Regions from separate parts of the Arthrobacter senegalensis genome, predicted to be linked through region 4. Evidence: riboswitches for the same ligand, from Rfam matches in the RefSeq annotation. Region 4 holds a riboswitch; each other region holds the start of a gene.
What was found. A riboswitch is a leader RNA that binds a small molecule or an ion and turns the genes downstream of it on or off. The one in region 4 is predicted to bind S-adenosylmethionine.

Region 1 (3,230 bases), on a different contig from region 4:
ACTCTTCGATCGAGGCGCCGACGCCAGCCAATCCGATCTCGTCGGCCAGTTTCTGGGTTTCCGGATTGACCTCGGCGCCGTACACCTCGGCGCCGACCAACGCGGCACAGCGTGCACCGATGTAGCCCAGTCCGCCCAGGCCGATGACACCGACCTTCATGCCGTTCTTCGCCCCGCCGACCGCCATCATGGCATGGTAGGCGGTCAAGCCGGCGTCGGTCGCCATCGCGCCGAGGTCGAACGGCACTTCGTCGGGCAGGGCGACGAGATTGTCGTCGGTCGCGCGAAGCTTGGCGGCGAAGCCTCCATCCCACTTCCCGTAACCCAATGCGTCCCCGTCCGACATCACCGGAGAGAGGCCTACGCGGTCGCCAATCTTCCAATGGTCCATGCCCTCGCCGACCTCGCTGATAACGCCAGCGGATTCATGGCCCATGGTGCGGGGCAGGCCGTGCTGGAACAGCGCCATCCATCCCGGATCATCGAGCGTCGAGACGTCCGAGTGACAGACCCCCGACGCCTTGACGTCGACGACCACTTCACCGGGGCCAGCGTGGGGTTCCTGAACCTCATTAAGCTCCAGCGGCTTCTTCGTGCCGACAAATTGCCATGCCTTCATGATGAACCTCCCGTACGACGGCCAGCGGACGGTGCCCGTCCCGGCCCGGCCATATTGGCAGTGCACCTCCACGGTAGTCCCCTCGTAACCAGGCCAGTAGGGGACAGCCGCGCAGAGGAATGCGCACGGCTCAATGCGCCGGGCGGAAGCCTGCCGGCCCCAGCCCCCGGAGCCGGCTGGGGCGACGGGCCCTCGTCGTCATCAGAAGCGGTTTCCGTAACAAACGGCAGCAGAATGTCATGGCCTGTCATGTGCTTCCCTGCGCCGGAGCGGCCCCGGCATACTCGACTCCGAGATCAAGAGTCCCAACGACAAGCTCTGGCTGGTTGGGCGGCAACCCTCTCCCGTAGCGGGGTGCCCCAGATGAGGATCCGGCCGCGCACAACACCGTGCCCGGCAAGTACGGCCCCCTCCGGGCTGCGCCCCAACCGTGACGGTTGCTGCGCCGCCGGATGGGAGCCCCGCCGTGAGGAGCCAACATGACCGCCGTCGTGACCGCCAACAACCCGCAAACCCGCCGAGCCCCGTGGGCCGGACAGGCTACCGCCGAGGAACTGGCCCGATGGCAGCAAGTAGCCGAAGGCGTTGCCGCCGCGCTGGCCGCGGACGTGCTGGAGCGCGACCGACGCAACGCCGACCCGCACGCCGAGGTGGAGCTGCTGCGCAACTCGGGCCTGCTCAACCTGATTATCCCGGCCGAATGGGGCGGCGAGGGCGGGCACTGGGAGAGCGCGCTGCACGCCGTGCGCATCCTGGCCCGCACGGACGCGTCGATTGCGCAAATACTCGGTTACCACTACGCCAACCTGGGCGCCGTCGTGTTCTACGGTGATGCGCAGGTCCAGGAACGACTGCTCCGCCGCTCCGCGCGGGGCCGCTGGTCCTGGGGCGACTCCGTGAACCCGGTGGACCCGAATCTGGAACTGGTTCCCGACGGCGACGGCTTCCGGCTGAACGGCACCAAGCACTTCTCCACCGGCGCTTCCGTCGGCGACGCCATTCTGGTCAATGCCGTGATCGCGGCCGGACCCGAGCGGGGCAAGTTCCTGGCCCTCGCGCTGGAGCATGACCGAACGGGCATCGGATACCTCGGGGACTGGGATGCGCTCGGCCAGCGGCTCTCGGCCAGTGGTTCGGTGAAGTACGACGGCGTGCAGGTCACCGAAGCGGACATCATCGGCGAGGTAGGGGAGGAGCCTTTCTCCACGCTGGTTACCCCGTACATCCAGCTTGCCTTCGGCAACCTCTACCTGGGCATCGCGCAGGGGGCGCTGGACCGCGGACGCCGGATCACGCTGGCGCGCCGGAACTCCTGGTTCCTCAGCACGCAGGAGACGTATGCCCAGGACCCGCTGACCCAGCGGGTCTACGGCGAGCTGGTGTCGCGGGTTGCCGCGGTGGAGGCCCTGGCCGACCGGACGAACGCCAGGTTCGACGCTGTTATCGCCGCCGGCGCGCAGCTGAGCGCGGAAGCCCGGGCGGACCTCGCGCTCGAGATTGCGAGGCTCAAGGTCGTGTCCACCGAGGTGGGGGTGGACGTGGCGAACCGCATCTTCGAGACCACCGGCTCGTCCTCCGCGAAAACCGAGGTCGGGCTGGACATTTTCTGGCGCAACATCCGCACGCACACCCTGCACGACCCGGTCGACTACAAGAAGGTCGAGGTCGGCGCCAACTACCTGCTCGGCGACGTCCAGCCGATTTCGCTCTACACCTGAGCGGAGCAGGACGCCGCCCACCCTGCCCGCAGCCCGCGGGTCGCCTCATGACTGCCCGCCATCCGCGGGCCCATCACCGCTGCCCCCAACCCGGGCGCCCCATCTGACGCCCTCACGGCCGGACCTCCAGGAGAACCACCATGACTGAAACACTCGACAACCTCGCCACGGCCTTCGACGCCGCGGCCGCCAAATACCGTCCGATCTTCGCGCGCATCGCCGCCGGGGCGTTAAGCCGCGAGCTCACCCGCGAGCTGCCGTTTGAACAGATCGGCTGGCTGAAGGACGCCGGCTTCGGCGCCGCCCGGATTCCGGCCGAGTTCGGCGGCGACGGGCTGGACTGGGAAGAGTTCACCCGGCTCCTGATCGAGCTCGCCGCCGCGGACAGCAACATTCCGCAGGCGCTGCGCTCGCACATCGCCTTGGTGGAGGAGAACCTGTACCACCACGGCCGCACCTCGGACCGCGGCGCCTGGCTGCGGCGCTTCGCGTCCGGCCAACTGGCCGGCAACGCCTGGACCGAACCTGGCGCCGGGGGAACCGCCACCGTGCTGTCCGAGACCGGCGGCAAGCTGCTGCTGAACGGCCGCAAGTTCTACACCACCGGCACCATCTTCGCGGACTGGATCGATGTCACCGCCAAGCGCCCGGACGGCTCCGATGTCTCGGTGATCATCTCTACCAAGACGCCGGGCGTGGAAACCTTCGACGACTGGGACGGTTTCGGCCAGCGGCTCACCGGCAGCGGCACCACCGTGTTTACCGACGCGGTGGTGGACCCGGCCAACGTGTCCGCCTTCGCCGACCGCTTCCCGTACCAGACGGCGCTCTACCAGCACATCCTGCTGGTGACCCTGGCCGGCGTCGCCCAGGCCGTCACCAGCGAAGCCGCA
Region 2 (3,230 bases), on a different contig from region 4:
CCGAATCGCGGATCGTGACGAACGGGAAGCGTGAACCCCACGGCGTCCCGTCCGGCGCTGGCGACGAGGGACCGGTGGAACCGTAGCAGCCGCCAATCATGTTGGCGGCCACGACGAAATAGCGCTCCGTGTCGATCGTGGCACCGGGGCCCACCAGATCGTCCCACCAACCGTCCTCGTCCGAGCAGCCGCGTGCGACGTGCGTGCTGCCGGTCAGGGCATGCTGGATCAGGACGGCGTTGGACGCGTCCGCATTCAGGGTGCCCCAGGTCTCAAAGCCGAGGACCACCTCGGGCAGATAGCCGCCGGCTTCCAGCTCCAGCGCACCAACCGGCATCCGGCGCAGGATGCCGTCGGTTGCCTGTTCCACCAGTTCCTGCGGTTGCACTATCGTCACGCTGCGCTCTACCTGCTTGCCTAGTCGTCCGCACCCTTGGCGGCGCGGAAACCGGCCTCCAGGTCGGCGATGATGTCGTTGACGTTCTCGATGCCTACCGACAGCCGGACCAGACCGTCGGTCACCCCGGCTGCGACCCGTTCCGCGGCCGAGAGTTGGGCATGGGTGGTCGACGCCGGGTGGATCACCAGCGAGCGCACATCGCCCAGGTTGGCCACGTGCGAGTGCAGTTCAAGGCCGTCCACGAAGCGCTTTCCGGCCTCGATGCCGCCCTTGATTTCGAACGCGACGATGGCGCCGGTCCCCTTCGGGCCGTACTTGCGGCCGCGCTCATACCAGGGGCTGGAGGGCAGGCCGAGGTACGCGACGGAGGCAACGTCGTCGTGCTCTTCCAGGAATTCGGCCACCCTCTGAGCGTTGGCCACATGCCGCTCCACGCGCAGGCTCAGCGTCTCCAGCCCTTGGGCAATCAGGAAGGCATTGAACGGCGAGATGGCGGACCCCAGGTCGCGCAGCAACTGCACCCGGGCCTTGAGGATGTAGGCCAGGTTGGCGCCCAGAGCGCCGTTGACGCCGAGGTCGCGGGCGAAGACCAGCCCGTTGTAGGTGTCGTCCGGCGTGTTGAACCCGGGGAACTTTTCGGGGTCGGCGGCGAAATCGAACGTGCCGGCGTCGACGATCACGCCGCCGATCGCCGTCCCGTGGCCGCCGAGGTACTTGGTGGCCGAGTGGAGCACGATGTCGGCCCCCCACTCGATCGGGCGGATCAGGTACGGGGTGGACAAGGTGTTGTCAACGATCAGCGGCACGCCGTTTTCGTGGGCGATGGCGCTGACCGACTCCAGGTCCAGCACGTCCTGGCGCGGGTTGGAGACGACCTCGCCGAAGAACGCCTTGGTATTCGGCTTGACGGCATCGCGCCACTGCTGCAGGTTGTCCGGATCCTCGACGAAAGTGACCTCGATGCCGAACTTGGGCAGCGTGGTGCGCAGCAGGTTGTAGGTGCCGCCGTACAGGCTGGGGCTGGCCACGATGTGGTCGCCGGCCTCGGCCAGGTTGAGGATGGAGAACGTCGACGCGGCCTGGCCCGAAGCAAGCAGCAGGGCGCCGACGCCGCCCTCCAGGTTGGCGATCCGCGTCTCGACCGCTTCCTGGGTGGGGTTGCCGATCCTGGTGTAGATGGGTGCCAGTTCGGACAGGGCGAACCGGTCGGCCGCGCTCTGCGCGCTGGGGAACACGAACGACGTGGTCTGGTAGATCGGCAGTGCGCGGGCGCCCGTGGCGGCGTCCGGCTCCTGCCCTGCGTGGATCTGACGGGTTTCAAAGGACCAATCGGCGTTGGACATGGTGCAACTCCTTCACTGGAAGGGGCCATCCGGGATCCGGCCGTGCCGGCATGTCTGTCCCGGGTGTGACCCGCGCTTGCGCACCGCCTTATGGCGGCTGCCTGGTCTTCACCCGGGGCACCCCACCGCGGTTGGAGGGTTGCCGGCCAGCAAACCGGGGTTTTGCGCTGGCACTCATGACCTGCCTCCAGTCTCCGCAGACAAGCCGGCGGCCGCAACAATATGACACCTTATGACTGGGCACCCGTCTCGGGACCGTCTCTCCGACAGTCCGCTTGGTCACTGTTGCCGGCGCGCGCCGGGGAGGCGGAATTGCTGTCCGGAACGGCGCGTTCCACACGAGCCGCAAATTGAGTGACTTAGGTCACCCTAAGTCGAGAGCGGGTTCACAAAGTGCCAAGATAATGCCATGCGCTTCGACCATGTTTCTTATGCCGCTGAACCCGACGGTCTGGCTGCCACCTCAGAGCGGATCTCCAAAGCCCTGGGCATCGACGCCGTCAAGGGCGGGGTTCACCCCCGCTTCGGCACCCGCAATATGATCTTCCCCCTCACCGACCACCATTACCTGGAGGTCGTGGAGGTGCTCGACCACCCCGCTTCCGACAAGGCCCCCTTTGGCCAAGCCGTGCGGGCGCGGTCGGAAGCCGGCGGCGGCTGGATGGGCTGGTGCGTGGCGGTCGACGACCTGACCCCGTTCGAAGAACGGCTGGGCCGCCACGCGGTTCCCGGCAACCGCAAGTTCCCGGATGGGCAGGAACTGAGCTGGCAGCAGATCGGGATCAAGGGCCTCATCGCCGACCCGCAGGTGCCCTACATGTTGCGCTGGGATGACGGCACCGAACCGCTGCACCCGTCCAACGCCCGCCCCGCCACGGTCAAGCTGATCGGCCTGACCATCGCCGGCTCTTCCGAGCGGGTGGCGGACTGGCTGGGCACGCCGGTCGACGGCCTGCTGGACGACGTCAAGGTCGCTTGGACGGCACCCAACGGTACGCCGGGCATCCTGTCCGTCCGCTTTGAAACCGCCAACGGGATCGTCGAACTCTAAGTTCTCCCGGCATCGCTCCGTTTCGGGCGTCCGCTCCGCGTTATAGAAGGAGCAGACGCCCGAAACGGAGCTTTTGCGTTCACAAGCCCTCCAGATCGACCTGCAGGGCAGCGTTTTTCCACACAGCTCCTCCCCGCGTGCCCGACCGCCATGAGGTCGCCGAGGCTGTCCCGTATGGACGTGAAACTGATCTATGTGAGGGACCTGGAGAAGTGTGGTCCAGGACGCCGGGATGTCGCCCGACAAGCTGCGGAAGAACAATTGGTCCGCTTGCGGCGCGGCGTGTATGCGGCCGCCGGGGAATACTCGCGGTTGCCATGGTGGGAGCAGCAGCGCCTGCACATAGAGGCCGCCGTCGGCACCGGACGCACCGACAGAGTCCTTGTCCAGCGCTCTGCGGCGGCGGTGTGGGGACTTCCGGTAATCGGCCGCTCTC
Region 3 (3,230 bases), on a different contig from region 4:
CCGCCGGCGCCGATGGTCCCTGCGATGGCCGAGTATTCGATCATCGAAATGGTGTTGAGCGTGACCGCAGACGTAAGGCCCGGCAGGGCCTCGCGCAGCTGCGTCTGCCGGATGATCTGCCCGGTGGAACTGCCCGTGACCAGCCCGACGGCCATGTTCTCGCGCGGCAGATCGTTGAGTGCGTTCTGCACCAGCCGGGCGAAAAACGGAATGCCGGCCAGAGTCATCGGGACCACGGCCGCCGCGATGCCGATGGTCGTTCCGGTGACCCACTTGGTCAGCGGGATGATGGCGGCCATCAGCACCAGGAACGGGAGCGAGCGGCCCATGTTGACGAGCCAGCTGAGCGTTCCGTGCAGGCGCGGCCGGGGGAACAGCCCGCGGCTGTCCGTGTTGTACAGCAGCACGCCCGTGGCGCCGCCGACCAGGATCACCATGACCATCACGATGCCGACCATCGCCCAGGTTTCGCCGTAGGCCGGCAGCAGCAGCGCGGGCAGGTCCGCCCAGGGCGTGTCCAGTCCGACGGCGGCGGTTTCTGCGGGCCTCATGCGCGCACCTCGATTTTCTCGTTCCTTGCATATCCATCCGCGTCCGTCGGCGGCGTTTCCGCCGCGGAATCGGCACGGTGGCGTGCCTCTGCGGTCAAGCCCAGGCCGGCCAAGTAGGCGCGGACCTCGGCCTCCGGGCGACCAGCAAGACCGATGTCGGCGCGGCCCAGCACCGCTTCACCATGGGCTTCCACCGAACCGCCGAGCAGCGCCACGCGCACGCCCAGGCCGGTGGACAGGCGGGTCATCCACTCCGGGTCCACCGGCCCGTGCCGATAGGAAACGGACAGCGCGTAGTCGAAGCCGGCCGGCAGCGGGAGGGCCCGGATTGGCAGCAGTTGGCGGCCGGCCGCGGAGGCCGGGTCGGCCACCAGGGCGCCGATCGGCCCGTATTCCGCGACGCGGCCGCCGGAGAGAACGGCCACCTGATCGGCGACGTGGCGCACCACGTCCATCTCATGGGTGATCAGGATGACCGACAACCCCAGTTCGTTGCGCACGTCGTCCAGCAGGTCCAGGATCTGCTGGGTGGACTCCGGGTCCAGGCCCGACGTCGATTCGTCGGAGAGCAGGATCCGGGGGCGAAGTGCCAGCGCCCGGGCAATGCCGACCCGTTGCTTTTGGCCGCCGGACAGTTGGCCCGGGTAGGCGTTGGCCTTGTGCAGCAGGCCCACCCGGTCCAGCAGTTCGGCCACGCGGTCCTCCATCTGAGCGTGCACCACGCCGAGGTTTCGCAGCGGCAGCGCCACGTTCTCCGCCACCGTCATCCGGCGCAGCAGGGCCGAGTGTTGGAAGATCGTGCCGATGGCGCGGCGTTCGCCGCGCAATGCCTGCCCGGACAGGGCGGAGAGGTCGCGGCCGTCCACCAGCACCTGGCCGGAGGTCGGTTTTTCCAACAGGGAAATGCAGTGGGAGAGAGTCGTCTTGCCGGCGCCGGAAGGGCCGACGACGGCGGTGATCGCCCCCTGCTCGATGGTCAGGTCGATGCCCTTGAGCACCTCGACCGTCCCGTGGCGAGTGTCGTAGCTCTTGTGCAGATTGCGGATTTCAATCATTGCGGGCCGTCCGCGGCATATCTTTTCATGCTGCTCCTGAAGGTCAGGGAGCCCCGGGCACAGCCGATCACGGCGCGCAGGCATGGCGCGGCCGGTTCGGGCCCGGCCCGGGTTCTCCATCGGTTCTGGCGTTAGCACCGTGCGGCAGTTGCCGGGGTTGCTGCGGCGTCATCGAGCCAGATCTCTCGGCCGCTCTAGATGGTTCTTGCCGACGGCGGTGCCCGCCCTCTGAAGGGGAGACGCACCGCCGTCGTTGTTCAGATGGTTCTGCCGGGGCCTACGCCCGGTGGGCCAGCGCGTTCTGCAGGCGGAAGCCGGCGGCCCGGTGGTTCTCCGGCAGCTTGTCGCCGCGGCCGAAGAGCTTGTTGCGCAGGGTCCCCGGCGCGTACTCCGTGGGGTAGGCGCCCAGCTTCTGCAGTTCCGGCACGACGAATTCCACGATGTCCTCGAAGGTGCCCGGGGTGATCGCGTAGGCCAGGTTGAACCCGTCCACGTCGGTCTCGTCGACCCACTCCACGAGCTTGGCGGCTACCTCTTCGCCGGAGCCGACGGTGATCGGGCCGAAACCGCCGACGCCGACCCATTCGGCGAGCTGGCGGATGGTCCACGGCTTGCCGCTGTCGCCGGAGGCCTTCTGGAAGGTCTCCACGGAGGACTGGATGGCGTTGGACTTCACGTTTTCGCCAATCACGTCATCCGGGCCGTAGGTGGAAAGATCCACGCCCATCCAGCCGGAGATCAGCGCCAGCGCCCCGTTGATGTCTGCGTAGGACTTGTAGTCCTCGAATTTGGCCTGCGCGGCGGCGGCGTCCGGTCCGGTCACCACGGTCTGCATCGCGTAGATGCGGACGTCGTAGCGGTCGCGTCCGGCCGCCTCCACGGCGTCGCGGATCTTCTTCACCGATGCGGCCAGCATCTCCTTGGTCGGGCAGGTCACGAACACCGCCTCGGCGTTCCCGGCGGCGAACTCGGTGCCGCGCTTGGAGGCCCCGGCCTGGAAGATGACCGGGGTGCGCTGCGGGCTCGGCTCGGTGATCGCGATGCCGGGAACCTTGAAGTACTTGCCCTCGTGCTGGATCTCGTGGACCTTCGCCGGGTCGGTGAAGACGCCGGTCTCCACGTCCTTGACCACGGCGTCGTCCTCCCACGAGCCCTCGAGCAGCTTGTAGATGACCTCGAGGTATTCGTCCGCGTGGTTGTAGCGCTCGTCGTGCTCCAGCTGGTCTTCCTGGCCCATGTTGCGCGCCGCCGAGGGCAGGTAACCGGTAACCACGTTCCAGCCGACCCGCCCGTTGGTCAGGTGGTCCAGCGTGGCCAGGCGGCGGGCGAACGGGTAGGGGTGCTCGTAGGCGGTGCCGGCGGTGACGCCGAAGCCGAGGTTTTCGGTCACCGCGGCCATCGCCGAGACCAGCATGAACGGATCGTTCACCGGGACCTGCGTGCCGGCGCGCAGCGTGGTCTCGTTGGAGGACCCGAAGACGTCGTAGGTGCCGAGCACGTCGGCGATGAACAGGCCATCGAACAGGCCCTTCTCCAGCACCTTGGCCAGGTGGGTCCAGTAGCCGATGGTGTTGTAGTTGGCGGACTTGTCCTGCGGGTGGCGCCACAGTCCGGGCGACTGATG
Region 4 (3,230 bases):
GGAGGAATTCTTCCTGCCCATCCGTTTCAGCCTGCTGGGCGTACGCGGGGCCACCGTGGAGCAGGCCCGGGAGGTGCACAGCCACATCCATGCTTTGGGCCAGTGCCGCAAGCTGATCCGCAGGCTCGGGCTCACTCCGGTCATCGCCGGCGACACCGCCGGTTCGGCCCGGGAGGTGGCCGAATGGAAGGACCCGACCAAGGTCTCCCTGGCGCCGCCGATGGCCGCCGAACTCTACGGCCTGGAGGTTTTCGCGGAAAAGGTCGAAGACGATCCGACGAACACCACACGGTTCGTGGTGCTGGCCGACCGCCGGCCGGTCCCGTCCCGCGAGGAACTTCCCGGTCCGGCCGTGACCAGCTTCGTGTTCCGCGTGCGGAACGTGCCGTCCGCGCTGTACAAGGCGCTGGGCGGTTTCGCCACCAACGGCATCAACATGACCCGGTTGGAGAGCTACATGGTGGGCGGCGAGTTTGCCGCCACCATGTTCATGGTGGACGTCGAAGGCCACCCGGACGATCCGGCCATGGTCCACGCCTTCGAGGAACTGGACTTCTTCACCACCGAAATCCGCATCCTGGGCGTCTACCCGGCGCATCCGTTCCGGCAGCAGACCGTGCGCCCGGGCGCCGCCGCGCAGTAGCCGTGGCGCCAGCAGTCGGACAGTAGCCTTCGGGGCAGCAGCCGTCGCACGGCCGCCCGTCGGGCAGCAGCCACCTCGCGTGGCCCGGGAGTAAAACGCTGCATTTGACGAACTGTTACCGGCGTTTGACCCAGGCCCTTCCCCGCTCTTAGCGTGGAGACGAATCAAGAGCGCCAACTTCACAGCCCTGGCTGGTTGGCCGGCAACCCTCTACCGTAGCGGGGTGCTCCAGGTGATGATTCGGCCCGCCGGGGATGTCGGCAGGCAAGTACGCGTATCCACCCGCAGCAGCTCGGCCGCAGCGGATGCGCCCAAGCCCCAAGGACGCCATGTCGCTACACCATGACCTGACCCCCCACACGTTGCGCTCCGCCTTCGGCCGGTTCCCCTCGGGCATCGCGGCGCTGTGCGCGACCGTCGACGGCGAGCCGCAGGGCATCGTCGCCTCCTCGTTCACCGTGGGCGTCTCCCTCGAGCCGCCGCTGGTGATGTTCGCCGTGCAAAACACCTCACGGACCTGGCCGCTGGTCCGGCGGGCCAACCGGATCGGCGTCTCGGTGCTCGGCACCGGGCACGACGGCGTCTGCCGCCAGATCGCGTCCAGGACCGGTGACCGCTTTGCCGGCCTGAGCCTGCACGGCACCGACGACGGCGCGCTTTTCCTCAACGACGCGGCGCTCTGGCTGGACTGCTCGGTGCACCAGGAAGTCCCGGCCGGGGACCACCACGTCGTGCTGCTGCAGGTGCACGGACTGTCCACGCACGACGGCACCCACGAGCCCCTGGTCTTCCACGATTCCGCGTTCCGCCGGTTGGAACAGCCGGCCTTCGTCTAGGACGCATGGTCCCGGCCCCGCCCGCAGCTGCGGGGCCGGGCGCGGGCAGCTAAGGCAGCGGCCTGCCTCGGGCCGCCACCCACAGGGAGTACCACTCCTCGCGGGTCATCGATGCTCCAACCGCTTCCGCCTCGGCACAGGCCCGGATCCGGTCCGGGCTGCTGGTACCGACGACCGGCCGGATGCCTGCCGGATGCCGCAGCAGCCAGCCCAGCACCACGGCCTCGGGCGGGCACCCCTTGTCCCGGGCAAGTTCCGTGACCAGGGCTGCCGCTGCTTGATCCGCCGGGGGAGAGGCATCCGCGGGCGCGGAAGCATCCGGTGTCGCGGCCTCCGCTGCCGCACGCCCGCTGTACCGGCCCTGGGCCAGCGCTCCCCAGGCCTGCAGCTCCACCCCGTGGGCGGCGCAGTATTCCAAGGTGCCGTGCGGGAAGCTGATCCCCGGTCCCTCCGGGTGGTTCACCAGCACCCCTGACTCCAGCCAGTCGCGTCGGTACAGGCTCATTTCCAGCTGGTTCACCGCCAGCGGTTCATCCAGCGCCGACTGCAGCCAGCGCATCTGTTCGCCGGACATGTTCGAGACACCAAGGCGGCGGACCTTCCCGGCCATCCGAAGCTCGTTGAACGCCGCGGCGATCTCTTCGGCCGGCGTCAGCGGATCGGGCCGGTGGATCAGCAGCGTATCCAGGTGATCGGTGTGCAGCCGGCGCAGGCTCTCGTCGGTGCGGGTCAGGATGGCTTTCCGCGAGGAGTCGTAGTGCCCGACCATGCCGGGGGCCGGCAGCCGGATGCCGCATTTGCCCTGCAGCCGGATCGAGTCGCGCAGCTCGGGACTTCCGGCCAACACCCGCCCGAACGCGGCCTCGGCCTTGCCGTGGGCGTAGATGTCGGCGTGGTCGAACGTCGTGATCCCGGCCTCCAGCGCCGCCGCCACGGCCGCGTGCGCGGCCGCCACATCGGCCGCTTCCAGCGGCCCGCTCCCCCAGCCACCACCCAACCCCATGCAGCCGAATATGAGGCGCGAGCCGGCGTCGTTCATTGAAAGTTCCCCCTTCGCTGGACAGGTTTCCAGCGTACGACGGCGGTGCCCGGGGAGGCGTCGGCGCCGGCCGGGTGATGCAGACACCGAAGAACACTCCTCGTAGCGGGGCGCCGATTCAACTCGGGCGGCATCAGCCGGTGTGGCGACGGAGGAACGCCACGCTGCGCTCCAGCACCTGCCACGCCGCTTCCAACTCCAGGTTGAACTGGAACTGGTGCCCTAGGCCGGCCTCCGTATGGGGGAAGAACTCCTCCACGGCCGCGCCCTTGATCCGCAGCGCTTCGACCAGCCCGAGCGAGTGCGGCAGCAACGGGTCCGTGTTGCCCGCTGACACGAAAGCCGGCGGGTAATCGGCGCCCACGTGCTTGGCCACGGAGGCCAGCGCGACGTACGGACGCTCCAGATAGTCTTTGGCCCCGGTGTAGGACCACAGCACCGTGCGCAGGTAATTCTGGTTCCCGGCCTGGTCCGCCCCGGCGAGCGAGAGGTCGTACGCCCCGCAGTGCAGCAGCACCGCGCGCAGCCGCTCCGGCTTCATGGGCGAGGCAATGCCGAGCCTTTTGGCATAGTCGGGATCGGCGATGACGAGCGCCAGTTGCGCGGCAATTTGCGCGCCCGCCGAGTCCCCGGCCAGCACGATCCGCTCGGTATCGATGTGAAGCCGCTCGGCATTGTGTTCCAGGTAGCGCAGCGCGGCGGCCGTCTGGCG

Region 1: it holds a riboswitch for S-adenosylmethionine, as region 4 does, so the genes downstream of both, AC5RVG_RS07100 (acyl-CoA dehydrogenase family protein) here and AC5RVG_RS05300 (flavin reductase family protein) in region 4, are expected to answer to the same signal.
Region 2: it holds a riboswitch for S-adenosylmethionine, as region 4 does, so the genes downstream of both, AC5RVG_RS13625 (bifunctional o-acetylhomoserine/o-acetylserine sulfhydrylase) here and AC5RVG_RS05300 (flavin reductase family protein) in region 4, are expected to answer to the same signal.
Region 3: it holds a riboswitch for S-adenosylmethionine, as region 4 does, so the genes downstream of both, AC5RVG_RS07080 (methionine ABC transporter ATP-binding protein) here and AC5RVG_RS05300 (flavin reductase family protein) in region 4, are expected to answer to the same signal.

What each region holds. Positions count from the first base shown of each region.
Region 1 is NZ_JBNHGZ010000002.1:362,685-365,914, reverse strand. Features, by position in the region: gene AC5RVG_RS07105 (zinc-binding dehydrogenase) at 1-619, opposite strand, end outside; SAM riboswitch class IV at 914-1,028, shown strand; gene AC5RVG_RS07100 (acyl-CoA dehydrogenase family protein) at 1,099-2,337, shown strand; gene AC5RVG_RS07095 (acyl-CoA dehydrogenase family protein) at 2,478-3,230, shown strand, end outside.
Region 2 is NZ_JBNHGZ010000004.1:144,317-147,546, forward strand. Features, by position in the region: gene metX (homoserine O-acetyltransferase MetX) at 1-337, opposite strand, end outside; gene AC5RVG_RS13625 (bifunctional o-acetylhomoserine/o-acetylserine sulfhydrylase) at 418-1,743, opposite strand; SAM riboswitch class IV at 1,811-1,925, opposite strand; gene AC5RVG_RS13630 (VOC family protein) at 2,153-2,794, shown strand; gene AC5RVG_RS13635 (hypothetical protein) at 2,969-3,230, shown strand, end outside.
Region 3 is NZ_JBNHGZ010000002.1:357,025-360,254, forward strand. Features, by position in the region: gene AC5RVG_RS07075 (methionine ABC transporter permease) at 1-551, opposite strand, end outside; gene AC5RVG_RS07080 (methionine ABC transporter ATP-binding protein) at 548-1,606, opposite strand; SAM riboswitch class I at 1,720-1,811, opposite strand; gene AC5RVG_RS07085 (LLM class flavin-dependent oxidoreductase) at 1,884-3,230, opposite strand, start outside.
Region 4 is NZ_JBNHGZ010000001.1:1,126,078-1,129,307, forward strand. Features, by position in the region: gene AC5RVG_RS05295 (prephenate dehydratase) at 1-643, shown strand, start outside; SAM riboswitch class IV at 806-920, shown strand; gene AC5RVG_RS05300 (flavin reductase family protein) at 973-1,479, shown strand; gene AC5RVG_RS05305 (aldo/keto reductase) at 1,529-2,518, opposite strand; gene AC5RVG_RS05310 (alpha/beta hydrolase) at 2,652-3,230, opposite strand, start outside.